2 linked regions of the Thermosynechococcus vestitus BP-1 genome follow. Each later gene encodes a partner of the first gene's protein in a complex. Links are inferred from orthologs where the notes say so. Each region holds a gene or a part of one and is shown in the gene's direction. Other genes may lie near its edges. The genes, in order: TLL_RS01445 and TLL_RS07465.

Region 1 (14,391 bases):
GATCCTTGTGGGGGATTCCCTGGGGATGGTTGCCCTTGGATATCCAACCACATTGCCTGTGACCCTTGACCAGATGATTCACCATGCCCAAGCGGTGCGCCGAGGCGTTAGCCATAGTTTCCTTGTGTGTGATCTGCCCTTTTTGAGCTACCAAGAAAGCCCTGAACAGGCTCTGAGATCGGCGGGGCGCTTAATCAAAGAGGCAGAAGTGCAAGCCGTGAAAATGGAAGGTGCCTCCCCTGTGGTCCAGGCAGCAACGCGGCGCTTAGTGGAGGCTGGAATTCCAGTGCTGGGTCATGTGGGTCTATTGCCCCAACGGGTACATCAGTTGGGAGGATGGCGACAACAGGGGAATACTCCCCAAGACGCAGCAGCGATTCTAGCGGGTGCCCTTGCCCTTGCTGAAGCAGGTGTCTTTGCGGTGATTTTGGAGCATATTCCTGCGGCCTTAGCGCAGCAGATTACCGCCCAGTTGAAGATTCCCACAATTGGAATTGGCGCAGGCCCCCACTGTGATGGTCAGGTACTGGTGACAGCAGATGTTTTGGGCTTGAGTCCCCAGGTGCCCCCCTTTGCTAAGGTGTATGCCGACTTGGGAACACAGGCGATCGCCGCCATTGAAAATTACTGCCAAGCCGTCAAATCGCGGCAATTTCCCTGACTTAGATCGGCCAATGGCCACGGGGATTGAAACTACGGAGCGATCGCAATTTTTCGTAGAGTTCTTTTTCTTGGGCGCTCAGGGATTTGGGGGGCACAATTTGCACCTTGGCAAGGAGATCGCCAGCAATGCCGCCACTACTGCGCCAGCCCTTGCCCCGTAACCGGAGCGATTGCCCGGATCGCGTTCCCGCAGGCACATTCAAAACCACATTCCCCGAGGGTGTCGGCACCGTCACTTGCGCCCCCAAAGCCGCTTCATCGGGAGTGATGGGCAAATCAATCACCAGTTGATCATCCTCAAAGCGGAAGAGGGGATGGGGCGCCACCTGTACCGTGAGATATAGATCTCCCCGCTGTTGAGTGTAGGGGTTATATTGACCTTTGCCCCGCAGCCGCAACTTCGTCCCCGGCTTAATGCCAGCGGGAATCGTCACGGTCACCTGCTCATTACCAATGGCAAATGATTTTTGGCAGCCCTGAAAGGCCTCTTGAAAGCTAATTTGCATCTCCGCTTCGACATCGGCACTGCCAAATCCAGAGGTATCAAAGCCAACGGTGCTCCAAGAGCGGGTACGCCCTGTGCCTGTGGCAAATCGTCCTAGCAATTCATTGATAAAGTCTTCAAAGTTGGCAAACTGACTAAAATCAGCGCCAAAGTCGCCCACATTGACATTAAAGCCACCCGCCTCCGCTGCACTGGCCTGTTGCCAGTACTGACCAAATTGATCGTATTTGCGTCGTTTTTGCGGATCTGAAAGAACTTCGTGGGCTTCGTTAATTTCCTTAAAACGAGCTTCTGCCTCTTTATCCCCCGGATTTAAGTCCGGGTGATATTTGCGAGCAAGACGGCGAAAGGCCTGCCGAATTTCAGCCTCCGTGGCATTTTTGCTGACCCCGAGGATTTGGTAGTAATCTTTGAAGTCGGTACGCGCCATAGGAACATTCGCCTCTACGTAATCAAAAGATGAAGATTGAGTGTCAGGGCTGGCAGCAAATTAGGGCAAAAAGCTCAGTGCTATTATAGTTGAATCCCTTTATACCGTCTTGGCATGGCGACGTTTCTTCGTCCAGAACTGAGCAACTTCCGCGCCTACTCCACCCCCACCAGCGACTCCCTACCGCTAGAACTGGACTACCTCGATACCAATGAGTTTCCGTGGGACTTGCCCACTGCCCTTAAGGAGGTCTTAGCTCAGCAGTACGTCAGCACCCTCGCCAGTCATCGCTATCCCGATAGTCACCACTGGCCCCTGCGGCAGGCGATCGCCCGCTACGTCAGTGAACAGAGCCCAACTGAAATTTCCCCACACCAAATTGCGGTTGGCAACGGCTCCGATGAGCTGATTCGCTCCATACTGCTGGCCACGGCGATTGGCGGCTACGGTTCTATCCTAGTGGCAGAACCGACATTTTCCATATACGGGATCCTCGCCCAAACCCTAGGGATTCCCGTCCATCGGGCAACCCGTGATCCTGACACGTTTGCAGTGGAAATTGCCGCCGCCAATACCCTCATTGCCCAAGCGGCTCCACCGGTGCGCGTTCTCTTTATGCTGCAACCCAACTCACCGACGGGAAACCCCCTAACTGCAGCCGAGGTGGACTGGCTACGGCAGCTTCCTGAGGATATTTTAGTGGTGATTGATGAGGCCTATTTTGAGTTTTCCGGCAAGACACTGGTGGGGGACTTGGCAGCTCATCCTAACTGGTTGATTCTGCGGACCTTTTCTAAGGCCTTTCGACTGGCGGCGCATCGGGTGGGCTATGCCATTGGCAATGCAGAGGTGATTGCGGTTTTAGAAAAGGTTCGTCTGCCCTATAACCTACCTACGTTTTCTCAAGTGGCGGCGCAAGTGGTCCTTGACCATCGTCAGGCGCTGCTCGCAGAAATTCCCACGGTGCTAGCGCAGCGGGATCGGCTCTATAAATGGTTGCAGTCATGCCCCCAACTGCACGTGTGGCCGAGTGTGGCCAATTTCCTCTTTTTCCGTTTGCGGGAACCCCAACACACCCCGTCCCTGTGGGATGCCTTGAGGGATCAGGGCACCCTGGTGCGGGCGATCGCCGGCGGCATTCGGGTGACAATTGGCACACCTGCGCAGATGGAGCGCTTTTGGCAACGGCTGCAAGCCTCTTTGAACCAACAGAAGTCAACCGACAACTAATCCGACAACCGGCCATTGGGAAGAACTGTGGCCCGCAGGGTTGCCGTGGCCAAGGAAGTGTGGGTGAGTTTAGCACCTCGCAGATTGGCTCGACTAAGATTCGCCTGGCGCAGTTGCACATCTGTGAGTTCAGCATGGATCAGCCGAACCTCAATCAGCTTGGCAGCCGTCAAATCGACATTGATCAGTGTGGCATTGCTGAAATCCGAACCACTGAGATCGGCCCCTGCTAAATTCACGTCTTCTAGGGTGATACCGCGCAAATCAAGCCGCCGAAAGTCACGCCGCCCCCTGGCATAGTCCGCCAGCATCTGATCAGCTCTACTTTGATTAATAATGGCTGGGGCGTAGCGACTGAGAAAACCATGTTTATCAAAGGCGTCTGAAGATTGCCCCGAAGAAGCAGACATCACTAAAGTTAGGAGCAGGATTCGGATGATTTTTTTACTATAGCTTAAGTCTACGGCAGTGACGGTTTTTTGGACTCGGGGCCAAAGAATCTGAAGAAAGTGGCATACTGCTATAGGTAAGGAACCAATAGGGAGATAAGCTGTGGGACTGTTTGATCGCGTCAGCCGGGTGGTTCGCAGTTGGCTCAATGCGCTGGTGGGTGCTGCCGAAGATCCCGAAAAAATTCTCGAGCAGACCCTGATCGAAATGCAGGACAATCTGGTAACACTGCGGCAAGCTGTTGCCCAAGCGATCGCCTCCCAAAAGCGGTTAGAGCAACAGTTCAACCAAAATCAACAGCAGGCGGCTGAGTGGGAACGCCGGGCCAAAATTGCCCTGCAGCATGGCGATGAGCAACTGGCGCTGGAGGCCTTGAGTCGCAAAAAAACAGCCCTCAATGCAGCCATGGCTCTCAAGGGGCAGCTGGAGCAGTCTGTGACTCAAGTGGAAGCTCTCAAAAAACAAATGCAACAGCTTGAAAGCAAGATTGCTGAAGCGAGAACCCGCAAAGAAATGCTAGTGGCACGGGCACGGGCAGCCAAGGCCTCAGAGCAACTGCAACAAACCTTTAGCAGTCTGAATATCAACGCCCCCATGGCCGCCTTTGAGCGCATGGAAGAACGGGTTCAGGAACTGGAGGCTCGCTCCCAAGCGGTGGCTGAACTCAATAGCGATACCCTCGAAGCCAAATTTGCTGCCCTAGAAGCGGGCAGTGTGGAGGAGGACTTAGCGCGGCTGAAGGCAGAGTTAGCCAACCCACAACTGTCCCCCAGTAGCACCCCTGCCTACGATCCAGAGTTGGAAGCCCTGCGGCGGCAACTGGAGAAAAACTAACGATTTTCCATGGATTTGCTGCGATCGCTCCCCCTCGGGCTATACCTTGAACAACCCATCACTTGGCTGCACCGCCTTGATCCACGGGTCAAATTGGCATGGTTGATGACGTTTCTGTTGGCACCTATCTTAGCGGATGTCCCTTGGCGGTTGGGGCTAGTGGTCAGTTTAATTCTCCTGACGCTCCTAGGGGGAATTCCTGCACGGGTATGGCGGCGGCAACTGCTGTGGCTCCTCCTGCTGGGTAGTTTAATTCTGGTGATCACAGCGTTGATGCCCGATGGGATGGCTGTAACCTATCAACCCCGTCGTCCCTTGGCAGCCACGGTTCCACCCACGAGTTACCGCTATATCCTGTGGCAATTTCACACCCAAGTGGGTCAGTTTCCCATTCAGCTGCAAGTCTCCCAGCGATCGCTGGATTTAGGCATCCGCCTGAGTACGCTCCTGTTTACACTCCTCTACAGTACACATTTGTTTTTGCTCACCACTGCTCCTGAGGAAGTGACCGCTGGCTTAGAAAATCTCATGCAGCCCCTGAAACGCTTTAAGCTGCCGGTGGCCGAAATTGCCCTGACTTTGACCCTTTCACTGCGGTTTATTCCCTTGGTCTTGGAAGAAGTGCAAAACCTGAGCCGCTCGGTGCGGACTCGTGCCATTAATTGGCGACTCGTGGGCATTAAGGGCAGTATCCAGCTATGGCTCACCTTGGCGGTACGGCTGTTGGAAAATTTGCTCCTGCGGGCAGAGCAGGTGGCCTGTGCCATGCAAGTGCGGGGCTTTCAAGAACCGGGAACCTACGATAATCCGTGGCACCATCTGCGATTGCAGCGGCGAGATTGGTTGGCCTTGGGGGGTATGGGGCTATTTTGGTTAATTCGCCTGGGTTGGTTGGGGGTTGAGCACTCGTGATGGGCCCCTGTGAGCCGTGGCTTTGGCGTTCTCTGCCCCTGGGTGGGCGCACGGGTCGCGTGATTTTTCAACAGTTGTTTTTGAGGGAGCCGATTGCTGTCCTACTGGAAAGTCCAGCCCAAGCCCCCACACCCCAAGCTCGCTACTCCATTTGTGCGGGGTCACCGCGGCGCGATCGCCAGTGGGTGTTATCCCTCGGTGAAGTGCTGCCAACATTACAAACATTTCCCCAGGGAAGCACTGTGCCTGAAGCAGTCAGCCATCTGCCCTTTGCAGGCGGGTGGTTGGGATGGCTGGGGTACGAATTGGCATGGGAAATTGAAGCGCTACCCCCGCCCAAACCCGATCCGCTTCCTTTTCCAGTGGCCTTTTGGTATGAGCCTCAAGCCTTTGCTGTCTTGGATCATCAGGCGGATTGCCTGTATCTGGCGGCGTCGAGCGCGAGTCAACTGGCGGCGCTGCAACAAACTCTTGAAGAGCCTTCCCCTGAGCAGTCCCTCTTATTCCCCGATCGCCCCGGCAGGATTGAGCTAGCGGCGGGCTGGCAGCCCCATACCTACCAAGCAGCCGTTGAGCACATTCTCCGCCATATCCGCGCTGGCGATATTTTTCAGGCCAATCTGTCGGCGCGCTTTTGCCATGATGGCGGCGTTGATCCGTGGCAACAATATCTGCGGCTACAGCAGATTAACCCCTCTCCCTTTGCCAGCTTTTGGCAGACCCCTTGGGGCTACATTGTCAGTTGTTCACCGGAACGCTTGGTGCAGGTTCAGGGCGATTGGGTGCAAACACGACCCATTGCCGGTACCCGTCCCCGTGGCCAAACCCCTGCGGCCGATCGCGCCTATGCCGAGGAACTCCGTAGCAATATCAAGGAACAGGCAGAACACATTATGCTTGTGGATTTGGAGCGCAACGACTTGGGGCGGATCTGCCAATGGGGCACTGTGGTGGTGGATGAACTCCTAAGTTTGGAGTACTACAGCCATGTGATGCACCTCGTGAGCAATGTGCGCGGCAAGTTGCAGCCGGGGAGATCCCCCGTGGATGTCATCCGTGCTCTCTTTCCGGGTGGCACCATCACTGGCTGTCCCAAGGTGCGCTGCATGGAGATTTTGGCAGGTCTTGAGCCCTTTCCCCGCAATTTGTTCTACGGTTCCTGTGGCTACTGGGATCAGCGAGGGCATCTGGACTTGAATATCCTCATCCGTACCCTCTTGGTGGGGCGCGATCGCCAGACAACTTGGGGACAAGTCGGTGCCGGTATTGTGGCCGACAGCGCTCCAGAGCGGGAATGGCACGAATCCCTGAGCAAAGCCCAAGCCCTACTCCTTGCCCTCGGAACACCAACGCCCATTGCCACCCATTCCTAAACTCCCGCCCTCAGGGTCTGCCACTCAATGACCACAGCAGCAGGAACAGCAATCTCAATCCCCTGCTCCTCTAGGGGCGGACGCAGAACCAAGGGTTCACTCCTCGGCAGTTGCCAGGCGAGGGGCAACAGATCAAACTGTCCTACATTGGCAACGGTGTCTGCCTTGGGAAAGTCATCCGCGGCGGTGAGGGTTTGACCGCTGGAGGTGATTAACACCAAGGGATCGGGATGGCGAAAATGGTACTGCTCTGGAAAGCCCACCAAGCGCAACTGCAACTGGTCAGGACGAGAAAAAAGAATCACCTGCCACGTAAAGCCACGATTATCCCGCAGCGGATGCCGCGACTGCACCACCACTTGATTGGGAGCCTCTTCAATGGTGCGAATCATGGCATGGCTCCTGGGGGACACCGCCAGCCACAGGGGAATGACTAACAGGAGCAAAAGTAAACAACGTTGCCAACGGGCCATGGGAGCACCTCCTTAGGGTGAGGTTTGCAGGGCCTGCTGAATTTGGGGAATCGTGACAGCGTACATGCCCCGCAGATCGCCAACACGGAAGCCATAGGCGCGATCGCTGGGATATTTTTCCTGAATAAAGGCGGGACGGCGATTTTTAGCCCCATGGCAGGCAAGACAACTGGCTTGGACATCAATGCGACGGAAGTAGTGCACCCCTTCCTTATCGGTTTGCCAAAAGGCTTGCAGGTGGTGGTTGTTATCAAACTGATTGAGGGCTTGCACATCCAGTGCAGTGCGCGGGGCATGGTTGGGGTTGCGGTACTTGAGTGCCACCTGACGCACTTGCCAGCCATTGGCAGCGGCAATTTCCTTGGCTTGCTTGCCCACGGGGGCACAGACGGCCTTAAAGGTGTCAAGGGTCGGTTCGCTAGTCCCCCCTTCTAGGGTAGAGGCAAGGCCAATGCGCATTTGATCCAACTGTTCAATGGCCGTAACCACTTTCCCCAGTTCCTCAGGATTCGCACTGGCCAAGGGGGCTGGGGAACCCTGAATCCATAGGGATGCCATCAAGAGAGCCATGAGAAAGATGCGCACCATAGAAATGACCTCTCTATTAAATTTATTTTGTCAATGTTTGTCTGTCAAACTTTCATGATAGGTTGCTGCTCTGGAAACACCGTGGGTTGCAGGGGACGCACAAGGGAAAGACCAAAGAATAGCCGCAGTCCCCACTGTTCAAACCAAGGGACACCCAATCCCCACCGCATTTTCAGTAGGAAGTAGCGTTCAAAGGCAGCCTTCACCCAACTGACCCACAATCCTTGAAGGGCGCAGGCCAAGCGGCGGTTCTCCCCAGGGGGTTCAGGAATGACCGGAGCGGCAATATAGGCAATACCGGTATTGCCAAAGTCAGCAAAACATAGGGCATCCAGTGTCGGTACCACAGGGTCAGCCACTAATTCCCCAAGGGCAACGGCAATGTTGTGGCTCGCAGCGATCGCCATCTCCTCGGTCATTTGACCAGTTTTGGGCACTCCCACAGGCACAGGGGTCACTTCTAAAGGTGGAAGGTGAACACTGATGCCCACCCCATAGATTTCAGGATAGTTGGGATGCTGTAGGGTCGGTAGCAAGGGTAAAAACCCCTTCTCATTGCCAAGGCCAGAGGCGCGCACAAAGGGCACTCCGCGAAAAGGCGGCAAAATCATGCTGTAGCCAAAGGGAATCACCGGTCTATCCCGCAGTAGGATTCGATGCGGCTCAATGGCAGTGATCTCCGCATTGGTGATTGTTTCAATCCCCCGTTTCTCTATCAGGTTGCGGGTGAGTTGATCGCTGTTGGCCAAGCCGCCAATCCCCAAGTGGCCAACGTAGGGTTCAGGGGTAATGAAGGTGATCTTGACGCGATCGCGCAACCCATGATGCCGCAGGGCGTGCTCTGCCAAAAAGAGAAATTCATAGGCAGGCCCAAAGCAACTGGCGCCGGGAGCAGCACCCACAACTAAGTCCCTTGGCTCTTTGAGGAATTCTTGCCATGCTCGCTGGGCGGCAACTGCGTGGGCGGGAGTACACACGGAATGGCTGTGGATACCAAGGCCGGGAATGAGATCAACAGCGAGTTCTGCCCCTGTGGCAATCACCAAATAGTCGTAGTCAAGGGCTTGTTCAGGCAAGTAAATTTTCTTTTCCTGAGGAGCCAGCCGCTGAACCTTGCCTTGCACCCACCTCAACCCATGGCGCCGGCTCACTGTCTCGAGGGGCACTTGCAGCCGTTCGAGGGAATTGTGTCCGAGGGCAACCGCTACTAGTCCGGGAATAAATGTAAAGCGATCCACATCAGAAACCAAGATCACTTCATGGCGATCGCCTAAACGATGTTTCAATTCGTAGGCTGTGGGCAATCCACCAATGCCCGCGCCAAGGACAACTACCCGTGCCATGACTGTATCTCTGCAAATTTATTTAATTAACTATATACTAGTGCAAGAATATGAAATTGGCCACAGCCGTCTGTGCAAAGGAAAACCCCAGAGTTGCGCTGCAGTCATCTTGTGGCCTTGTTGCGGCAGCCATTGGGACTATACTGGAAAAAACATGAGCGGTTGGAAGCCCACAGATGAATAGTTGCGTCCTCTTTGCGGAAGTCATCCAAGGCCCAGAACTACGCTACACCCAAGAAAATCAGATGGCGGTGGCGACAATGGTAGTGCAGTTTGCTAGCCTTCGCAGTGAAGAACCACCCATGAGCTTGCGAACAGTTGCTTGGGGTAACTTAGGACAAAAAATGCATGCAGAGTGCAAGGTGGGCGATCGCCTGATTTTAGAAGGTCGGCTAAAAATGGACACCATTGACCGCCCCGAGGGCTTCAAAGAAAAACGCGCCGAGCTAGTGGTGAGCCGTTTTTACACAGTTGACGGCAACATTGTGGATCACCCTGCCCAGCCCGCCGCCACCGTACCCGTGACACCTAGGGTGGCCCCCCCACCCCCCGAATTCGAGGATATTAGCTTGGACGAAGTGCCCTTCTAAGTTTCCAGCCGCAGGGTTACCACTTCCCATGGCTTTAGGGTCATTGCGTTTCCACCGTCTGTGGGCATCTCGAGAAGGGTTTGTCGCGCTTTGATCTGCCATGGGATGAGGGTTGAGTGCAGTTCCAAGGGGCCCCCTTCCCCAGCCACGTCTGCCACGCGCAATTGCCAGCCTTCTCCATCTTCTGCTTCCTTGAGAGCAAGGCATTGAATGCCGGCCTCCGACCAATGGAGCAGATGGGCGTAGGCGGGTAAGGCTCCTGGAGAGGGGTCAAACGGCTTCGTTGCCCCGTGACCGATCGCGCTCCTGAGGGGATGATGAAACTGAGCCGCCCATTGGGGGACAGCCGCCGCCTGCCATGAGCCACTGTGGGGAAACACGCCATAGCTGAAGCAGTGCTGACAGCGATCGCTGGTCGGATCTGGCCATGTGGGCGATCGCAAGAGGGTCAAGCGCAGTTGATTGGCTTGGGCATCAAGGCCGTGCTTGCAGTCGCTGAAAAGACTCACCCCATACTCTGGCGTACTCAAATCTACCCAAGTGAGAAAGGGCACCTCCCATTTTGTTTGTTCATGGGGACTGAGGTGGGGATTAGGGAGTGTCGGGCGCACCGTAACGCCGCCGGGAGTTTCACAGGTGATCTGCTCAGCACTGATTGCCAAGGGAAAAGCCGCCTTCAGGAGAATATGTTCCTCCTGCCAGTCAATGACCGTATCAATGCGCAGCCAGGGGGTTTGATACTGCAACACATATTCCTGCTGAATCCACGAGGACTGAAAGCGCCACCTTACCCGTAGGCGTTGCTCCAGTTGATGCCACGTCACCCATTCAATGGACTCTAGGATCGCGCCCGCTAGTCGATGCCGCCCATAGTTGGGATCAATGTTCCAGGCATCCCAGTATTGCCCCTGATCACGGAAAAATTGCAGTTGATTGCCGCGATCGCCCAAACAGGGACGATGATTCAACTTGTCGTAGAGGTTCGTGATTTCCCCCGTTGCCGGATCAATCTCAACGTGGAGATAGTTATTTTCCAAGACATAGCCTAAGGGGGGGGTGGGTAAGGTCTCAGGGCGCGATCGCGGGCAGAGCCACAGCAGTGTGTAGCCAATTCCCGGCACCTCAGGGGTAGAAAACGTCAGACACCCTTGGGGCGCATTCAACTGTGCTGGTAAATCGTAGTTGCCCCGTGGACAATACACCCGCCACGAGGGGATCTCCTGCGGTAGCTGTGCCAAATCGATGTGGACAACCCCGGCGCGATCGCCCACCCCACTATTGAAAATAACCACAGGAATGGCCCCTGCCACGGGGGGGGTGCCGTAGTCTATCGACGCACACAGAGCGGTTTGGGCCGCAGCCAGTAACGTTTCTGTGGTTTTCAGAAGCTGCTGCCATGTCGGATTGACCTCAGCATAGACCTCAGGAATTGAGGAGCCGGGGAGAATGTCGTGGAACTGGTTAAAGAGCAGTTGTTGCCAACTGGTTTTGAGTTCTTCCCTGGGGTAGGCAAAAGAAGTCGTAATTGCGGCGAGGGCACACCAGCGCTCTGCTTCTTGTAGTTGCCGTTGGGCGCGATCGTGGGCAGCCTTTTGATCGCCATGACTGGTGTAGCAACCGCGGTGGAATTCTAAATACAGTTCCCCTTGCCACTGCGGGGTCGGCGGTGTTTCTTGGCTCAACTGTGCCAAATACTCTCGCACGGTGGTCCATTGCCACTGCGGTCCAATGCCGCCGAGGCGTTGCCAGCGTCGCACCCGTTCCAACATTTCTGCCGTTGGCCCACCACCATGATTGCCAACACCGGGGAGCCAGAGGCTGCGCTGCGATCCCGTTTGTTGCCACCACTGTTGGGCGTAGGTAGCCATTTTCACCGGATCAATCCCCTCGCCAATGGGTGCTGACATCAGGGCATGGATCTCAGCCCCTGCCACATCCCGCCAGACAAACCAACCGTAGGGAAAGCGGGTGGTGTCATTCCAGCGCAATTTTTGGGTGACAAAGTAGCGAATTCCCCCTTGGGCCAAGAAACTGGGCAAGCGTTCCGGAAAGCCAAAGGTATCGGGTAACCAAGCAATGGGGCTCATTTCACCAAAGACCTGCTGCACGTACTGCTGCCCATAGAGAATTTGACGGGCAATGGACTCAGCATGAATGAGATTTAGCTCCGGTTCCACCCAAAGACCCGCGGCCACATCCCACCAACCGGCGGCAACGGCGGCCTGAATTTGCCCAAAGAGTTCTGGGGCATGGGTTTGTAAATGGGCATACAAAGCTGGGGTGGAGTGGGTAAAGGTCAGCTCAGGGTAGCGTTTCTTGAGCCCCAAGACGGATTGAAAAGTGGACTGTGCCACTTGCCATGTTTCTGCGATGGGCCACAGCCAAGCCAAGTCTAAATGGGCATGGCCACATAGATGGATGGTGAACTCCCGTAAAGGGGTGGCGATCGCCAGCATGCTGTCATGCATCTGCGCCAGCAACGAATCTAAGATGGGGCGCTGCCCTTGACTGTTTAAAACCTCCTGAAGCAGCAATTCAAGGGGTTCTAGGTTGAGGGTTTCAGCAAAAATCTCCAAAATGTTCAACTCAGCGGCAACAAAGGCGGGGTCAACTCCCGTGGGCGATTCAAACCGCAGGCAGGATTTCACCAAAGCACCGTCATCGTGGCCGGGACTGATGAGATGCAACATCACCTCCCAGGTTTGGCCGGGGGTTACGGCTTCCCCTAGGCAAAGGCTCACCGAATGATCAAATAAATCCCCTTGGTGAACCGCCTGGCCATTGACATACACCGTTGCCTGATCCGCCCACCACCTCAGATCAAGGCGTAGAGTTAAACCCGCTACGCTATAGCCCTGAACCATCGCCGGTACACTGAGCCGCTGCCCCAACCACAGGGAGTGCCGACCCTTGGGCCACGTCAGATGACCTTTAGCATTCACACCATAGGGGGTCGTCCCTACATCCTTGAGGGAGGGTGAGGTGAGAGGAAACCACTGGGAATGAATCTCAATGACTGCCAATGAACGTAAATAGTCACGAGATTTCTTGATTAATTCTGTCAAGACCATAAAAATTCGTTAATTTGCCGGCGATCGGTCGAGGCCAATTGCTATGCTGGAGATGGGAGGAGCCGTTGTCATTCATTGAACCAAACTGTCAATAAAAAATTTTATTTAAGGGGAGTGACCTCATGGTAACCCGATTTGAGCCGCGGCGGGGCTTTTTGATCTCCTCAGTCTGTGGGATACTGACCACCCTCGCGATCGCCCCAGTGATGCTTGCCCAATCCCAAGGACCCCCTGCCCCCGATCAACCTGTAGAAACTGTTGTCGCGGATCCCCTCCAGAGTTCCTTCCCGCTCCCTTGGAAATGGATTGAGGACGGCCACGCTGCCGCCGTAAAAGCCAAGAAATCCCTCCGCTTCACGCAGCAGACGCCCCAGTATTTCTCTCCCGATGGCCGCTATGGGGCACAGGCCACCCTCTACTTTAGGGCTGAGCCCGAGGCGCAACGGCAGCAACTGGTGAGCGTTCTTGAAATTCGCGATCGCCAGAGTGGTCGCCGGCAGCGGATTGCAAGTCTCAAGGAAATGCCGCCGGAATTTTTGGCAGAGGTGCCCCAAGGCCAAGGTCTGATTGCGGTGCTGGTTCCTGTCGGTTGGTCAGCAACGGGCGATCGTCTTTTGGTGCGACAGGTCGCTGGGCTTTTTGCCACGGATTTAATAAGTGACAGTGCGTGGATTTGGCAGGCGGGGGTGGGTCATGTGGCCACAGTTTATCCCACTGCTGAGGAATACGACTTTGCCACCCTCCTCGGCTGGAGCACAACGGATCCCCAACGGGTGCTCTTTCAAACCCAAACGATGGGGAATCCCAAAGTGACGATTTGGGCGGTAGATACCCAAGGCAGCACCCAATTGGCCCAGGGCGATCGCCCCCGTGTCTATGGCACCACCCTACCCGCCACTGCGAATGCCCAGCCTCAGCCCTAGGGCAATTCAGAGATAGAGGGAAATGGTATCCAAAATTCCAAGGGCTGCAAGGGGAAGCCCTTACCTCAATTGGCTCAGATAGCGATCGATGAAGCCAATCATCACCGCCGGGCACTCCAGCTGGGGCGTTAGGCCCACCCCTGGAATCACATCAAAGGCACGAATCGCCTCCCGGTTTAACTGGGCCAAGCGTTGACCGACACTCAGAGGCGGAAGTTTTGCCTGCTCTCCCCAAACGATATAGGTCGGTACCGTCAAATGGGGCAAGAAGCGACTGAGGTCGCAGCAGAGATCACCCCTCACAAAAGCCAGTGCCGCCAATTCTGCCCCCGGCGACTGTGCCACTTGGGTATAGGTGGCAACCATTTCGGGGCTGATGCGGCTAGGTCGGGCAAACTGTTGATGAGCCATAAAGGATTGCACACTCAGGGGATTGGCGACACCAAGGCGATAAAAGGCTATATCCACATAGGGCTGGCGGGCAATCTGGGCAAGGGGAGTTTGGCGGTAATCTTGACCAAAATCACTCAAACCCGTGGGGCAGGTGAGAATGAGGCCACGGAAGCGTTGGGGATGGGCGATCGCCCCCTGGATGGCAAAGGCTGCCGTCAGTGAAGACGTGATCACCACCGCTGGTTCTGCCGTCAATTGGCCAAGGCACTCCAGCAAGTGATCCCCATAGGCCGCCACCGTATAGGGTTGATCGCGATGCTCAGAAGCTCCCCAACCGGGCAAATCCAAAGCAAAAAGGGAATACTCGGCTGCAAAGGCGGGATAAACCGCCGACCACTCATAGCGGCTCGAGCCACCGCCAAAGCCATGCCAAAAAAATAGGGGCGGCCGGGCATGGTTCGCCGTGCTGACATCATTCGTTACGTAGGCTACCTCACCCATCGCCGTTGTGAGGGTGCGCGATCGCAGGCAATCAAACATGGGGATTTCCTAAAGAGAAGAAACCTGCTATGATAATAAATCGCGCTGAATTAAACGGGTAGCAACGGGCTGC
Region 2 (14,388 bases), 1.3 Mb from region 1 along the record:
ACGGCAATCAACTCAACCCCGAAAAGTTAGTGCTGGTGCGTTATACCTTTTCTCCTGATCAGTGCTGGTGGGTGATTACGGATCAGGGGGACGGCTTCTCTCCCCCCAGTCATGTTTCGGAAACCGCTGATGAGTTGTTACCCGCCGCCGACTGTGAATGTGGTCGGGGCTTATTTTTAATCTATGCGATCTTTGATGAGGTCTATTGGAACGCTAAGGGTACTGAACTGAGGCTGTGCAAGTATCTCATCCCAACCGATCAGAATCGCTTGAGCTAGAGCGGAATGACATCAACCCAATGGCGATACTGCGGCTCTCGGCCTTCAACGATCGCCTGTAATTGTTTTTGCAGTTGGAGTGTCAGGGGGCGATCGCTGGGCAGAGTGTAGGTCTCAATACGACTGACGGGCACAATTCGCGCCGCCGTACCGGTCAAAAAGACCTCATCGGCAATCAACAGTTCCGTGCGATCCACGGGTCGCTCCATCACCTTAACACCGGCTGCTTGGGCCAATTCAATGACACTGCGGCGGGTGATGCCCTCCAGAATATCCTGATCCACACTGGGGGTAATCAGTTGCCCCTCCCGCACCAAAAAGAGATTCATCCCGGTGGCTTCACAAACTTTCCCCTGCTCGTTGAGGAGAATCGCCTCATCAAAGCCGCTGGAAACGGCCTCTGTTTTGGCCAAAGCGGAGACAATGTAGGAGGTGGTCAACTTGCCCCGTAGGGGAAACGAGCGATCGCACTGCCGCTGCCAAGAACTAATGCGGCAGGTAACGCCGGTCGCTGCAAGATAATCTCCAAGGGGCAGGCCGTAAATGAGAAAATCCTTTTCAATATCGTGGAGCCGAGGGGCGATCCCTAGCCCAGAAGTGTAAACCAAGGGTCGAATATAGAAAGGCACCCTGGGTTGATTTTTCTGCACCCACTCAATGATTCTTGCTTTAATCTCACTGGTGGGCAATTCATAGCCCAGATAATAGGCACTGCGACTAAGGCGCCGACAGTGATCCTCAAGGCGGAACAGAAGTATTTCCTTAGGATTAGCGGGATTGGGAAGACCCCGCAAGCCCCCTAGGGCAGCTGTTCCGTAGTGAAGGGCATGGGTAGCTACGGAAATTTTGGCTTCTTCAAAGGGCACAAATTGACCGTTGAGGTAGGCGTAGGGAAGAAAGTCACTCATGCGGACATGGGCAAGGTTGACGAAGGGCAGATGAAATCCAGGGGGGAGCCTCAATAGTTTAACATTTTCGCTTGATCCTCAAAAGCTACGGTTTTGAGTCCTCTGCGGTGATTTCTTCAACCGTGGACACCTGGAGGACTAAGCGAAAAGGGCGACCCATGCGCTGATGGATAAACTCTTCCATGAGTCTCACTTGCTTGGGGGTGACCGGTTCACTGGCGCGTACATTCAGGCGCACAATTGGTGGATTACTGACCCAGTCGGTCTCCGTACTCAGTAAATCGAGCCGCTGAAAGGTGAGGGTACCCCGCACCAGCGCTTGCCGTACCTGATACTGTAGGCGCGCCTGCTGCAGAAGGCGACCAAAACTGATGGCCAGCGGTACGACTAAGACAGCCGTTAAAGCCCCCGCAATGAGCAGTGGACGCCGACTTCGTCGTAGGGGAATATAGCCGCAGATAACAAACAGAACCATGCAGGCAAGGGCAATGCCCAGCAGGTTCGTCAGATACAGCAGGGTTGCCCCCAGGGTCAGGCGGGCATTTCCTTGGGCAAGGCCTAGGCCAATGGTGCACACCGGTGGCATTAGGGCAACAGCGATGGCGGTGCCGGCTAGGGTATTAGAAACACGAGGTTCAGCGATCGCGTAAGCACTCACAGCACCGGCCACAACGGCAATACCAAGATCAAGGAGTGTGGGTTGGGAGCGAGCCATAATTTCACTCCCGTACATTTCAAGACGCACAAACAGGCCAATCACCCACGACATCCCAATAGCAACTACGGTACCTGTCCCTAGAGCGATCGCTGCGTCTCGAAAAAGTTTGATATCGCCACTCAGAGAGGCAAAGGCTAGCCCCCGAATGGGTGCCATCAAGGGAGCAATGATCATTGCCCCAATAATTACCGCTGCACTATTGGCCAATAGTCCAAAGGTGGCGATCGCACAGGAAGTAACAATCAAGACGAGATAGGGAACATTCAAGTGGGATTCCGTATAAAGCCTCTGGGTCAGTTGATTGAGGCTCTCTGGTGTGCGGCGGTGGTAGCGGAAGGATTGTGCTTGATACAACCAATGGAGGAGGCGGTGTTTCATCAGTGATGTGACAAGGTCAGGTTAAATCAATCCTACAGGAAGTGCCACTGGTCAAAGGTGGCGGCCTGTCCCACTCGATTGCCTGCCTCATCTAAAACCGTCCAGATGCAAGCATTTTCAATGCGAAACCGTCGTCCTGTGCGGGAGATCCGAATGCCACTGTAGTTATCGGCATACCCTTGGCGGTCAGCTTGGGCGAGAAGTGCGGCCCGTTCAGCTTGAGCCATTGGTTCAGCTGTAAAGCGCGAGGGAAGCCGCACCCAGTTTAGCCAGGGGTATTCCCAGAGAGTGAGGGCAGCTTGGTTGCCGTAATTGAGAATTGGATCCGCCTCACTGCCATGGGATAGCACAGGCTGGGACCAGTAAAATAATTGCTGCCCCAGGCTACAGTCGTCCTCAGCAGGATAGGGGAGGAGCGATCGCCCCGTCCATCGCTGAAAACTAACACAAATGCGTCGTGCCTGCTGGAGTGCCGCTGGCTGTAACCAAGGTTCCATCCCTTAAGGTGCGGTCAATACACGACTAGCGGCGGCTACCCCAGCGCCTGGAGTAAAGTTGTTGTAGCCCAATTCTCCCAGCACGGCTTCAAGGGCACTGACAGCTGCCAAAATATCGCGATCGCTCACAAAGCCCAAGTGACCTATGCGGAAAATCTGTCCCTTGAGGTGATCTTGCCCACCGGCTAGGGCAATGTCAAAGCGTTTTTTCATCAGGTTGCGAATCTTTTCGGCCTCCACCCCTTGGGGTGCGACGGCAGTAATGGCGGGACTAGCACACTCATCCGGCGCATAGAGGGGCAAGTTGAGTGCCTTCATGGCCGCACGGGTGGCCTGCATCAAGCGCCGGTGGCGAGCAAAGATAGTCTCTAGACCCTCCGCCTGCATCATCTCCAGTGCGGTCTTTAGGGCAAAAAAGAGATTCACGGGTGGCGTAAAGGGGGTTGTGTTCTTGGCGGCGTCTTTGCGGTATTTGCCAAGGTCAAGATAGAACTTGGGCAGCGTTGCCGTTTTGTAGGCTTCCCATGCTTTGGCGCTAACACTGACAAAGGCCAACCCCGGTGGAATCATATAGCCCTTTTGGGAACCAGAACCAACCACATCCAGTCCCCACTCATCAATAGGGACACTCACAGCGCCGAGACTGGTGACCGCATCCACGATGATTAGGGCTTGGCCGTGGGCTTTAACATGGCGATTAATCGCCTCTAAGTCGTTGATCACCCCCGTTGAGGTTTCGCTGTGGGTAACGATCACTGCTTTGATGGTTTTAGCCGTGTCCGCCTCCAGGGCTGCTTTGAAGTCATCGGGGTTGAGGGGTTGTCCCCAAGGGGCAGTAATGCGCTCCGTCTTCAGGCCATAGGCATCGCACACTTCCCCCCAGCGATCGCCAAATTTGCCGTTACAGCCCACAAGGACGCGATCGCCCGCACTCAGAAAGTTAATGATCCCGGCTTCCATTGCCCCTGTGCCGCTGGCCGTCAGAATCAGCACATCATTCGTCGTCTGATGCAGCCATTTCAACCCTGCCGTCACCGCTGCCATGATCTCGCTAAAGTCACCGCTGCGATGGCCAATAGGATGTTTACTGAGGGACAAAAGAACGGATTCGGGCACCGGCGTCGGACCCGGAATCATTAACATCGATTTATCTTGCATCGTGAGTTGCGAACCAATTCCTAGTAATGAAACGACTAAGCCCAGTGGGCGGCCATGTGCTCTGCCAAATCCAGAACCCGCTGGCTATAGCCCCACTCGTTATCGTACCAAGCCACCACTTTCACTAAATTGCCCCCCAGCACCATCGTTAGGGACGCATCCAAAATTGAGGAGGCATTGTGACCCCGATAGTCGGAAGACACAAGCTCCAGTTCACTGTAGTGGATAATCCCCTTCATAGTGGTTTCAGAGGCCTCCTTGATGACCTGGTTGACCTGCTCAGCAATGGTGGGTTTTTCCACCTGAGCGACAAAGTCGACCACAGAAACATTGGGCGTGGGTACCCGCAGGGCAATCCCGTTTAGCTTCCCTTGCAATTCAGGAATCACTAGCCCGACTGCCTTAGCAGCCCCCGTAGAAGTGGGCACAATGTTCATCGCTGCTGCCCGGGCTCGCCGCAGATCGCGGTGACTCGCATCGAGCAGGCGTTGATCCCCAGTGTAACTGTGGGTTGTCGTCATCATCCCCTGCTGAATGCCAAAGGCTTCATGGAGCACTTTGACAATGGGGGCTAGGCAGTTGGTGGTGCAACTGGCATTGCTGACGATATCCTCACTCGGATCGTAGGTGTGGTGATTTACCCCGACCACATAGGTGGGGATGTTGCCTTTGCCGGGTGCTGTGATCAGAACTTTTTTCGCACCGGCGCTCAGGTGTTTGCTTGCCCCCTCACGGCTGGTAAAGACCCCCGTGGCTTCAATGACCAGATCAATTCCCCAAGCGCTCCAAGGCAGATTTTCAGGGTTGCGATCAGACACGCATTTAACCGCATGGCCGCCGGCATAGATACAGTCGTCGTCAGCAGTGATTTCGGCATCCTGGAAAATGCCCAACATCGAGTCATACTTTAGCAAATGGGCATTGGTGCGGGGATCGGAGGTATCGTTGATGCCTACAATCTCTAGCTTGCTATTGGCTTTCCGCTGTAACCAGCAACGCATGAAGTTCCGACCGATGCGCCCAAAACCATTGATAGCGACTCTAACCACCTGATCCCTTCCTCTGTTGACTAACTCATTGCCAGAAATGATCTAGGAAACATTCTAAGGGGCAATGGTCATTTTATTTCGCTTTTTTTAACGATGTACCAAAGGACGTTCCTCAAGAGGAGCCGATAAGGCCTCCTCCAAGGGGGCACGGCCAAAGCGCTCCTCCAGTAGATCCATCACGGTGCGGCCAAAGTTATTGGGATTGAGTCGCCAAGCTGCAAGGCACACTTCCCCAAAGACAGATCCCATGGGTTCAGGGTTCCAAAGCAGTTTCTTGGCCGTCCACGGCATGAGGCTCATCGGGTTGTAGTCGGGGCGCAAAATGCCGCGCTCGAGGGCATATTCCTCAAGGTGGGTATGGGGTTGCAAACCAATGAAGAAAATGGCCGGCTCAACGTTGTCTGCACCAAAGATGCGTTCCAGTTCGCGGTGGTAGGCAATGGTCTGGGCAATGGTGTCGGTGCGTTCATCAATGACATTGAAGGAATAATTCACAGAGACAAGGGCATTGAAGCCAGCAGCTTTCAAATCACGGCAGTTTTGCAGCACTGTTCGCAGGTTGTAGCCCATGCGCATTTTCCGCACCAGTTCCTGGGAGCCACTGGTAATACCGATTTCAAAGTAGTTCATCCCCGTTTGTACCATGAGCTCACACAGCTCGGGGGTGAGGTTGTCGGCACGGATGTAGGCCGCCCAGTGAATGTCATTCATGCCGGCTTTGAGGATCTCCCGCAGCAGGGCGATCGCGTCGGGGATAAATTTACGAGCGGGGATAAACTGGGCATCGGTGAACCAAAAGTTGCGCACACCGCGATCGTAGAGCTGCCGCATTTCAGCGACGACTTCTTGAGCAGGATGAATGCGCACCTGTTTGCCTTCAACCACGGTATAGACGCAGTAGCAACAGTTGTGGGGACAGCCCCGCTTGGTTTGCACGCCAATATAGAAGTCGCCCCCCTGAAGGTAATACTCAAATTCCGGCCAAATGCTCTCGATATAGTCGTAGTTGCAGGCGGTTTTTTCGATGGGGGTTGGCCATTCGTGGATCAGGCGATCGCGGGGCTTCTCAACACCGGCAACGTAGCAACGCTCCCCGGAAATTGGTTGGTTCGTTAGGACTTTGTGCAGGAGTGTTTCCCCTTCGCCAACGGAAACAATGGTGCCTTTGGGCAGTTGAGAGCCCAACTGTTCATAGAAGACACTCACCGCGCCGCCCCCGACAATGGTCGTGACTTCCGGATGGTGACGCTTGGCATGGTGGAGTCCCAAGCGGATTAAGTTGAGGTTGCGCCAAAGTTCACCATAATAGGCACTCATCACCCGCAGCCCCCCGATCGCTCCCCGCAGCTTCACTAAAGGATTGCGAGCGTAATAGACCTCAAAGGCATGTTGTAGGGGATTACCCCCGCGTCCCCCCACTGGGGCATAGATTTGAATATCTCGCCAAGAAAACACCAGATGGGTGGGTCGAAACTCATCAATGACTTGGGGGAGGGCACGCCGAAAATCGAGGGGCGGCACCGTCCCCAAATCAAAAATCCGTTGCCTGATGCCGGGCAATTGCTTATGGATATAGTCCGCAAGATAGACAACACCAATGGGAAAAATGGGATTGCAGGGGAGACGGATGTAGAGGACGCGGGCAGACATGGGCTACTCAGCAAAGATCTATGGAGACGGTAAATTTTTAATAAATTCCTATACCTGTTTAGGTTGTAACACATCCATACCTTGCCAGCAGGGGATCACAGTAACTCAAAGAAAAGATGAACGGTCGATCCTGTAGTTGAGTTTACAACTGCATCGAATTGACAATGTTAGGCTAACAAGGGTAAAGACCTGTCCTATAACAAACCCTGACTTCCTATGCCGCAAATCTTTGATCCCGTCCCCAGCGATAGTTGCGATCGCATCCTCTGCTGTTATGTCAATGCCACCAGCAAAATTCAGGTGGTACGCATTACAAATATTGCCAACTGGTATTTCGAGCGGGTGGTTTTCCCAGGGCAACGACTCGTGTTTGAATCGCCACGGGCAGCACAACTGGAAGTTCACAGCGGCATGATGGCAAGTGCAATTCTCTCGGATACGATCCCCTGCACTGAGTTATTGGTGCAAGAGGGGGGAGATAATTTTTTTCCCAATGATCCTGTCAGCCAGCAACGGCTAGAATTGCTCAATGAGACTCCGACGCAACCCACTGAAAAAGTGATGATCCCTTGAGCCCGCCCCAGTCAATTCCTCGCCCCTACACAACGGCCATTTTGGCCAGTAGTTTAGATGGTCGGCTGGCCCGTGCCGATGCCCTCGGTGAGCGTATTGCCTCGGCCTATGACTTTCAGCACCTTGAACAGCAGGTAGCACAGGTGGATGCGGTGCTCTTTGGGGCAACGACACTGCGGTTGGGGGGGACAGCGATGCGCCTTCAATCTCCCCATCTAATTGCTGAACGGGAACACCAAGGGCGATCGCCCCAACCCTTGCAAATTGTCTGCTCCGCTAGTGGTGAACTAGACCTCAATCTTCCCTTTTTTCGCCAGCCGATTCCCCGTGCCCTCCTGACGACCGAGAAAGGCGCCAGCCGTTGGCAAGGAGCCACTGCCTTTGATCACTGTTGGTGTGCTGGGGGAGAGGCGATTGACTGGCCGCAGGCTTTTGCCCACCTTCAAGCTTCTGGTGTGCAAACCTTGGCTGTGTTGGGGGGAGGACAGCTTTTCGCCTCCCTGCTAGAGATCGGCGCCATTGACGAATTGTGGTTGACCCTCTGCCCACTCCTCCTTGGATCGGCAGCCCCTAGCCTCTATCCGGAGGGGAACCCCTGCTCAGGGAAGTTGATCCTCCTTAATGTGTTGCCTGTGGGCAATGAGGTTTATCTCCACTATCGTCTGAGTTATTGAGCCTTGGTTGCCACTGAGTCTAATCAGTTCCCATCCCTCCTCATCTGGATCTCCAAGGGTGAGGCAACGATGCAATCACAGTAATTCAACGCTGGTGGCCTATGCCAACCCCACGTGACACCAATGCTGCCTGCTGCGCCTCCCCGCCGGGCCATGAGGCCATCACTATCGGCATCACCAATGACTAGGGTGTGTTCGGGGCGCACCCCCAGGCGATCGCACACCCTGAGGAATACCTGGGGATCGGGCTTCGTGGGTGGCTCATCTGCCCCCTGCCAGAGTTGGAAAAAGGGCTGCAAGTGATAGGTGTCTAAAAAAGCCTCGATCTCTGAGGTGCGATCGCTAGAGATAATTGCCAACGCACACCCCAGCCGATGGAGCCGTTGCACTAGCTCCATTACCCCCGGTAGGGGTGGGGTTAACGGTGCTTTGGCGCTCAATTCTCGGTCTGCTTCCCCAAAGGCAACCTTTGCCCGTTCTAAGGCGGCAATCCAAGGAATTCCCTGTGTGGCCACAAAGGCTGCGGCGGCAATTAGGTTCTCCTGCCGTGTCCCCACAGCTTGCAACCCCCTTGGATCAAGGTGATCACCAATTACTCCAAACGTCTGGAGGAGCGACGCCTGCAGATTGGGAAAGTGTTCGGCAATTTTGCCAGCCCGCGCGATCGCCACCAACCTCAGGTAATGGGCAACATCCGCTAACGTGCCATCCTTATCAAAGATCACCGCTGCTACAGGACGAAACCAGCGTCCCTGACACCCTAGCTGCACCATTCCCCAAACCCCTTGGGTAGTAGGATCAAGACACAACGCATAGAAGATGATGAGGATTCTTCTCCCTTGATTATCGTTATTGATAACTACGACAGCTTCACGTACAACCTTGTCCAATACTTAGGGGAGCTAGGGCGGGACTTCCCAGTTGCTGCTGATCTGCGGGTCTTCCGCAACGACCAGATCACCCTCGATGAGATCGCTGCCCTCGCCCCTGCGGGTGTCGTGATTTCTCCTGGCCCTGGCCGCCCTGCCGATGCGGGGATTTCCGAACCCTTGATCCGTACCTATGCTGAACAACTGCCCATCTTGGGGGTTTGCTTGGGACATCAAGCGATTGGTGAGGTTTTTGGCGGTACGGTGACGCTTGCCCCAACCCTGATGCATGGCAAAACGTCGGCAATTTACCACAAGGGTGTGGGGGTATTTCAAGACTTGCCCCAACCCTTTACTGCAACTCGCTACCACAGCCTCGTGATTGATCGCGACAGTTGCCCCGAGGTATTGGAAATTACCGCTTGGACGGAGGATGGCCTGATTATGGGGGTGCGCCACCGCCAATATCCGACCCTGGAAGGGGTGCAATTCCATCCGGAGAGCATTCTTACCACCTGCGGCAAAGACCTGCTGCGGAACTTTTTGCGACAGCTGTCCAGTCCAGCGTTGTGAGCCAGCCACTTTTCGGTACACTGAGCTGGAATAGGAGTGCGGGGAGACAACATGGAACGGCGGCAGTTCTTGCGTTTGGCTCAAGTTGGGGCGATCGCCAGCCTCGGTGGACACTGGGCAGCCCATGCCCAAGGGGGGGGTCTCTCGCTCCAGTGGTTTGGCCACACCTGCTTTTTCTTTACCGGTAGTGGTCAGCGGGTACTAGTCAATCCCTTCCGTGCCATTGGTTGCACTAAAGGATTGCAGCCTCCCCGTGTCACCGCTGATATTGTCATGATTAGCAGTCGCCTCTTGGACGAGGGGTACATCGAAGGCTTGCGCGGTCAGCCTAAACTGCTCTTTCAACCCGGCTCCTATAAAGTCAATGGTTTGAGTATTCAGGGCATTCGCACCAGTCATGATCGCGTTGGTGGCTTCCGTTTTGGTGTCAATGTCGTTTGGCGCTGGCAGCAGGGGGGCATCAATCTCCTGCACATGGGCGGCATCGCGATGCCCATCACGATTGAGCAACGCATTCTCATGGGACGACCTGATGTGATGATGGTGCCAGTGGGAGGCACTGACAAAGCCTATAGGGCTGAGGAAGCCAAGGCGGCCATTGAAGTTTTACAACCCCGTTTGGTCATTCCTTGCCACTATCGAACTGCTGCGGCTGACCCCAATAATTGTGATCTAGCGGCGCTAGAGGACTTTTTGAAAGTCATGGAGGGAACCCCAGTTCGCCGCAGTGGGGGTGCTGCCCTCAGTCTATCGGCAGCCAATCTACCCCCGAAGACGACTATTCAAGTCCTCAGCATTTGATTAAAAAAGGCTATATTTTTGTGTCAAGGTTTCCCGTAGAACCAGTAGCGAGTTGAGGAAACGCCATGATTCAGGTCGAACACCTGACCAAGGTTTACGGTACAACCACAGCCCTACGGGATGTCAGCTTTTCAGCCACCAGTGGTGAGATTCTCGGTCTCCTTGGCCCCAATGGCGCCGGTAAAACCACCACAATGCGGATTTTGGCGGGGTATCTACCAGCAACGAGTGGCACCGCCTCCATTGCGGGCTATGAAGTCCACACGGATCCGATGGCGGTGCGGCAGCGCATTGGCTATCTGCCAGAAAATCCCCCCCTCTATACGGAAATGACGGTGGCGGGCTATTTGCACTTTGTAGCCCGCATCAAGGGCGTCAGTGCGGGCGATCGCCCCCAGCGGGTGGAATATGCCCTCAAAAGCTGTGGCCTCTGGGATCAGCAACGGACGATTATTCGCAAGCTCTCGAAGGGCTACCGGCAGCGGGTCGGCATTGCCCAAGCCATCGTGCACGATCCGCCAGCCATCATCCTGGATGAACCCACAGTGGGCCTGGATCCGCGTCAAATTATTGAGGTGCGCAACCTGATCAAAAACTTGGCGGGACAGCATACAGTGATTCTTTCCACCCATATTTTGGCGGAAGTGAGCATGACCTGCGATCGCGCCGTGATTATTCACAAAGGCGAAGTGGCCGGCATTGGCCAACTGGATGAACTGCTGCAACGCCTCAGCAGTAGCTACACCTATGATCTTGAATTGGTGGGCGATCGCCCCCATCTTGAATCCCTACTCCAACAGTTGCCTGATCTGCAACAAATCACATGGGGAAATAGCCCTCGCCAAGGGCGACAGCAGCTTCAGGTAAGCAGCCCTTCTGAAATCGGTGCCGATCTCGCCAGTCTCCTGGTCCAAAATGGGGTGCAACTCTTTGAAATGCGCCGCTCCCGTGCCAACCTAGAGGAGGTGTTCTTGAAGCTAACGACCGATGAACCCACCGCAGAACCCAGTGACACCACCGAAGAAGCCCATGCTTAGCGTTGCCCGCCACGGGCTGCGGGTGCTCCTTGCCAACATTTTGGCCATCTACCGCCGTGAACTCCAGAGTTACTTGAGTACCCCCTTTTACTATGTGATTGCCGGGGTGTTCTGGCTCCTCAGCGGCCTGTTTTTCCTCGTTGTGATGACGACGATTATTAGCCAAGTGGCTCAGCAGGATTTGCTACAACAGCAGTTTGGAGCGCCGAGCCCAGCCGTTGACGTTCCCAAGCTGATTCTCGAAAGCTTTCTTGGACTCCTAGGTTCCATTTCCCAAGTCATTTTACCGATGCTCTCCATGGGACTCTACACCGAAGAGCGTAAACGCGGCACCCTTGAACTGCTGGCCACCTCACCAATTACCAACTGGTGTGTGGCAACGGGTAAGCTCCTAGCAGTGCTCACCTTCTATAGCACGCTTCTGCTGCCCGTGGTTGTCTATCAATTTGTGGCACTCCAGCAGAGTACGCCCCCCCTCTCCCCTTGGCTCATTCTCGCGGGCAATGGCGGATTGATTCTCTTGGCGGCGGCGGTTCTCTCCCTTGGGATGTTTCTCTCCTCCTTGACCGATAGCACGATCTTGGCAGCCATTTTGGGGTTTGCTGTGTTGCTGATCCTTTGGGTGCTGGATGTCTTGGCTAAAAATACTGGCGGCAATCTCAGTGATATCCTCACCTACCTGTCACCCCTAGAGCACTTTACCAACCTGAGCCGGGGAATGTTCCGCACCAGTAGCCTTATTGTCTTTGGCAGTTACGTTTTCCTAGGCATTTTCCTCACAGCCCAGTCCATTGATGCCTTTCGTTACCAGCGCAATTAGGGGGTACAGGTCATGAAACGCTTTGCCCTAGGCTCACCTGAACGATTGACCACGGTATTGCTGTGGGCGGCGCCACTGTTCATCATCGCTGGCTTGAGTGCCGGCATCGTCACCAACCGCTGGAATTGGCTGCCCTTGGGTCTTTTAGCCTTAGGGGGGAGTGCCCTACTGCTATGGCTGATCCAGCAAAGTCGCGTCTCCACAGGGTTTTGGGGACGGCGTTCCACCCAAACAAGTACCAATGCCATCCTGACGGTGATTGCGGTGATCGCCCTATTGGGCATCATTAACTTTCTGGCCGATCGCTACAGCGTTGAAATTGATCTCACCGAAAACCGTGCCTTTACCCTAGCGGCAGAAACCCGTGATGTTCTGCAACATCTGGATCAGCCGGTGCAGGTCTTGGTGTTTGATGCCAATGCCAGCAGTCGCGATCGCCTGCTGTTGGAACAGTACCGCCGTCAGGCGAATAGCCGGTTTTCCTTTCAGTTCATTGACCCCCAGGCGCAACCCGCCCTTGCCAAAAAGTACAACGTGACTCAAATGGGGCAAGTGATTGTTGTCGCCGGTGAGAAAACCCAGCGCATTGATGAAGAGCTTTCCGAAAGCAATCTCACCCCTGCCTTGATTCGCGTCACCAGCGATCGCACGATCCGCGCCTATTTCACCACAGGACACAATGAACTCCCCCTCATTGGTGGGGCCGCCAGCCTCAGTGAAGTGGCCAAACTCCTCGAACAGCGGGATGTGAAACTCCTGCCCCTGAATTTGCTGGAGAAGGGGAGAATTCCCGAGGATGCCAATGTGATTGTTGTCGCTGGCCCCCGGCAGCCTTTTTTGCGTCTTGAGGAGGATTTGCTCAAGGAGTACCTCAATCGTGGCGGTAGCCTTTTGCTAATGCTGGATGTGGATGTCAACGCAGGTCTTGAGGATTTACTGAAAAACTGGGGACTCACCCTCGATAATCGCTGGGTCATTGATGGCTCTGGTGTGGGTCAGCAGGTGGGACTGGGGCCCGACACGATTATTGTCACTACCTATGGCAATCACCCCATTACTCAGCGCTTTGCCCAAGGTCCCAGTCTCTTTCCCCGAGCGCAAGCCATTCGCATTGATCCTGTAAAGGACGATAACATTGTTGAAATTGCCCTTGCGGGCCCGCAAACTTGGGCAGAAACCGATTGGCGGTCGGGCAACCTTGAATTCACCGAAGGCGTAGATACCAAAGGCCCGCTGCCCATTGCTGTGGCTATTACCCGTCAGTTGAGTGATCATCCCCCGAAGGAGGCCCGCCTAGTGGTCTTTGGAGATTCGGAGTTTGCTACCGATGGCGTGATGGCCTATCAAGGGATTAATAGTGATCTTTTTGTCAATTCCCTGCTTTGGTTGGGCGATCGCGACCAAAAGGCCCTCTCGATTCGTCCTCGCCAAACCACGAATCGCCGCCTTCAACTCAATGTCACCACCAGTCGTTGGCTAGAGATGTTCAGCGTGTTTCTCTTGCCCCTTATTGGTTTTGGTTCTGCCCTCTTGGTCTGGTGGCGGCGACGCTAACGCTTTGGCTATGGCAAGAGCCTCCTGCCCCTATCCCCGTTTGCTCCTGTATGCCCTAATCATTGGTCTTCTCAGCGGCTGTGTGACCACGGCTTTTTATCTGGGTCTCAAGCTAGGATTTGCCCTGTTGTGGGGGACTGATCCTAGCCAAGTGAGCATTGCCACTTGGGAGCACCTCTATCCTTACATTCCGCTGGTTACGGCTTTTGGCGGCTTGCTGGTGGGTTTATCGGTCAAATTCTTTGGGGCAAAGGGGGAACTCGCGGATGCGATCGCAGAGTTACACCATGGGGGTCGGTTAAGTTATCGCTTTCTACCCGGTATGGCACTGGCTTCTGGCCTATCCTTGCTCTTTGGCAGTAGTGCTGGCCCTGAAAGTCCAATGATTGACATCAATGGTGGCTTAGGCACTTGGTTGGCAGCTCGTTTGAATCTATCCCCCGCTAGCACCCGCATTCTCACCCTCTGTGGGATGGCAGCGGGCATGAGCGTGTTTTTTGAGTCGCCCCTTGGCGCAACGCTGTTCGTTTTGGAAATTCCCCATCGCCGTAGTGTTGAGTTTTATGAGGCAATCATTCCAGCTTTGATTTCTGCTGCCGCTGGGTTTACCCTTTTTCGCGTGATCACAGGCACAACCATTGGCGCCATTTACCGCTTCCCCACCTACGATAGCCTGCGTCCTCAGGATATTGGCTTTGCAGTGTTACTCGGCTTCATTGGCGCTGCCGTGGGAACGCTCTTTGTCTTTTTAGATCGGCAGATTCAACGCTGGCTGACCCCCTATCGGCAATATCCTCTCCTCTTAATCGTGGTGGTGGGTTTTCTGATTGGCGTAATTGCCCTGATTCACC

What was found.
Region 2: the proteins of TLL_RS01445 (region 1) and TLL_RS07465 are in contact, whole or in part, in a solved structure (PDB 8RP0), measured with the Escherichia coli proteins. The link is inferred for Thermosynechococcus vestitus BP-1 from one-to-one orthologs.

Annotation. Positions count from the first base shown.
Region 1 is NC_004113.1:264,669-279,059, forward strand. What follows is about bases 4,211-7,210. They hold TLL_RS01445 (anthranilate synthase component I), read left to right. Parts: upstream 4,211-5,023; coding sequence 5,024-6,397; downstream 6,398-7,210. Other genes in these bases: TLL_RS01440 (energy-coupling factor transporter transmembrane component T family protein), read left to right, coding at 4,211-5,024; TLL_RS01450 (DUF3122 domain-containing protein), read right to left, coding at 6,394-6,870; TLL_RS01455 (Tll0287-like domain-containing protein), read right to left, coding at 6,883-7,210. Also shown: panB (3-methyl-2-oxobutanoate hydroxymethyltransferase), read left to right, coding at 1-661; TLL_RS01420 (DnaJ C-terminal domain-containing protein), read right to left, coding at 663-1,598; TLL_RS01425 (histidinol-phosphate transaminase), read left to right, coding at 1,713-2,828; TLL_RS01430 (pentapeptide repeat-containing protein), read right to left, coding at 2,825-3,238; TLL_RS01435 (PspA/IM30 family protein), read left to right, coding at 3,381-4,112; more of TLL_RS01440, read left to right, coding at 4,122-4,210; more of TLL_RS01455, read right to left, coding at 7,211-7,458; TLL_RS01460 (NAD(P)/FAD-dependent oxidoreductase), read right to left, coding at 7,503-8,801; TLL_RS01465 (single-stranded DNA-binding protein), read left to right, coding at 8,978-9,391; TLL_RS01470 (alpha-mannosidase), read right to left, coding at 9,388-12,462; TLL_RS01475 (hypothetical protein), read left to right, coding at 12,585-13,385; TLL_RS01480 (alpha/beta fold hydrolase), read right to left, coding at 13,446-14,318. UniProt on the Escherichia coli protein: Part of a heterodimeric complex that catalyzes the two-step biosynthesis of 4-amino-4-deoxychorismate (ADC), a precursor of p-aminobenzoate (PABA) and tetrahydrofolate.
Region 2 is NC_004113.1:1,524,602-1,538,989, forward strand. What follows is about bases 7,527-10,523. They hold TLL_RS07465 (anthranilate synthase component II), read left to right. Parts: upstream 7,527-8,722; coding sequence 8,723-9,325; downstream 9,326-10,523. Other genes in these bases: TLL_RS07455 (RibD family protein), read left to right, coding at 7,527-7,883; TLL_RS07460 (HAD family hydrolase), read right to left, coding at 7,907-8,656; TLL_RS07470 (MBL fold metallo-hydrolase), read left to right, coding at 9,377-10,126; TLL_RS07475 (ABC transporter ATP-binding protein), read left to right, coding at 10,192-10,523. In the rest of the region: TLL_RS07415 (ATP-binding protein), read left to right, coding at 1-278; TLL_RS07420 (branched-chain amino acid transaminase), read right to left, coding at 275-1,186; TLL_RS07425 (DUF389 domain-containing protein), read right to left, coding at 1,272-2,282; TLL_RS07430 (MEKHLA domain-containing protein), read right to left, coding at 2,315-2,779; TLL_RS07435 (pyridoxal-phosphate-dependent aminotransferase family protein), read right to left, coding at 2,783-3,937; TLL_RS07440 (type I glyceraldehyde-3-phosphate dehydrogenase), read right to left, coding at 3,973-4,986; TLL_RS07445 (photosystem II high light acclimation radical SAM protein), read right to left, coding at 5,074-6,636; TLL_RS07450 (DUF1830 domain-containing protein), read left to right, coding at 6,853-7,209; more of TLL_RS07455, read left to right, coding at 7,206-7,526; more of TLL_RS07475, read left to right, coding at 10,524-11,163; TLL_RS07480 (ABC transporter permease), read left to right, coding at 11,180-11,983; TLL_RS07485 (GldG family protein), read left to right, coding at 11,996-13,537; TLL_RS07490 (chloride channel protein), read left to right, coding at 13,548-14,388. UniProt on the Escherichia coli protein: Part of a heterodimeric complex that catalyzes the two-step biosynthesis of 4-amino-4-deoxychorismate (ADC), a precursor of p-aminobenzoate (PABA) and tetrahydrofolate.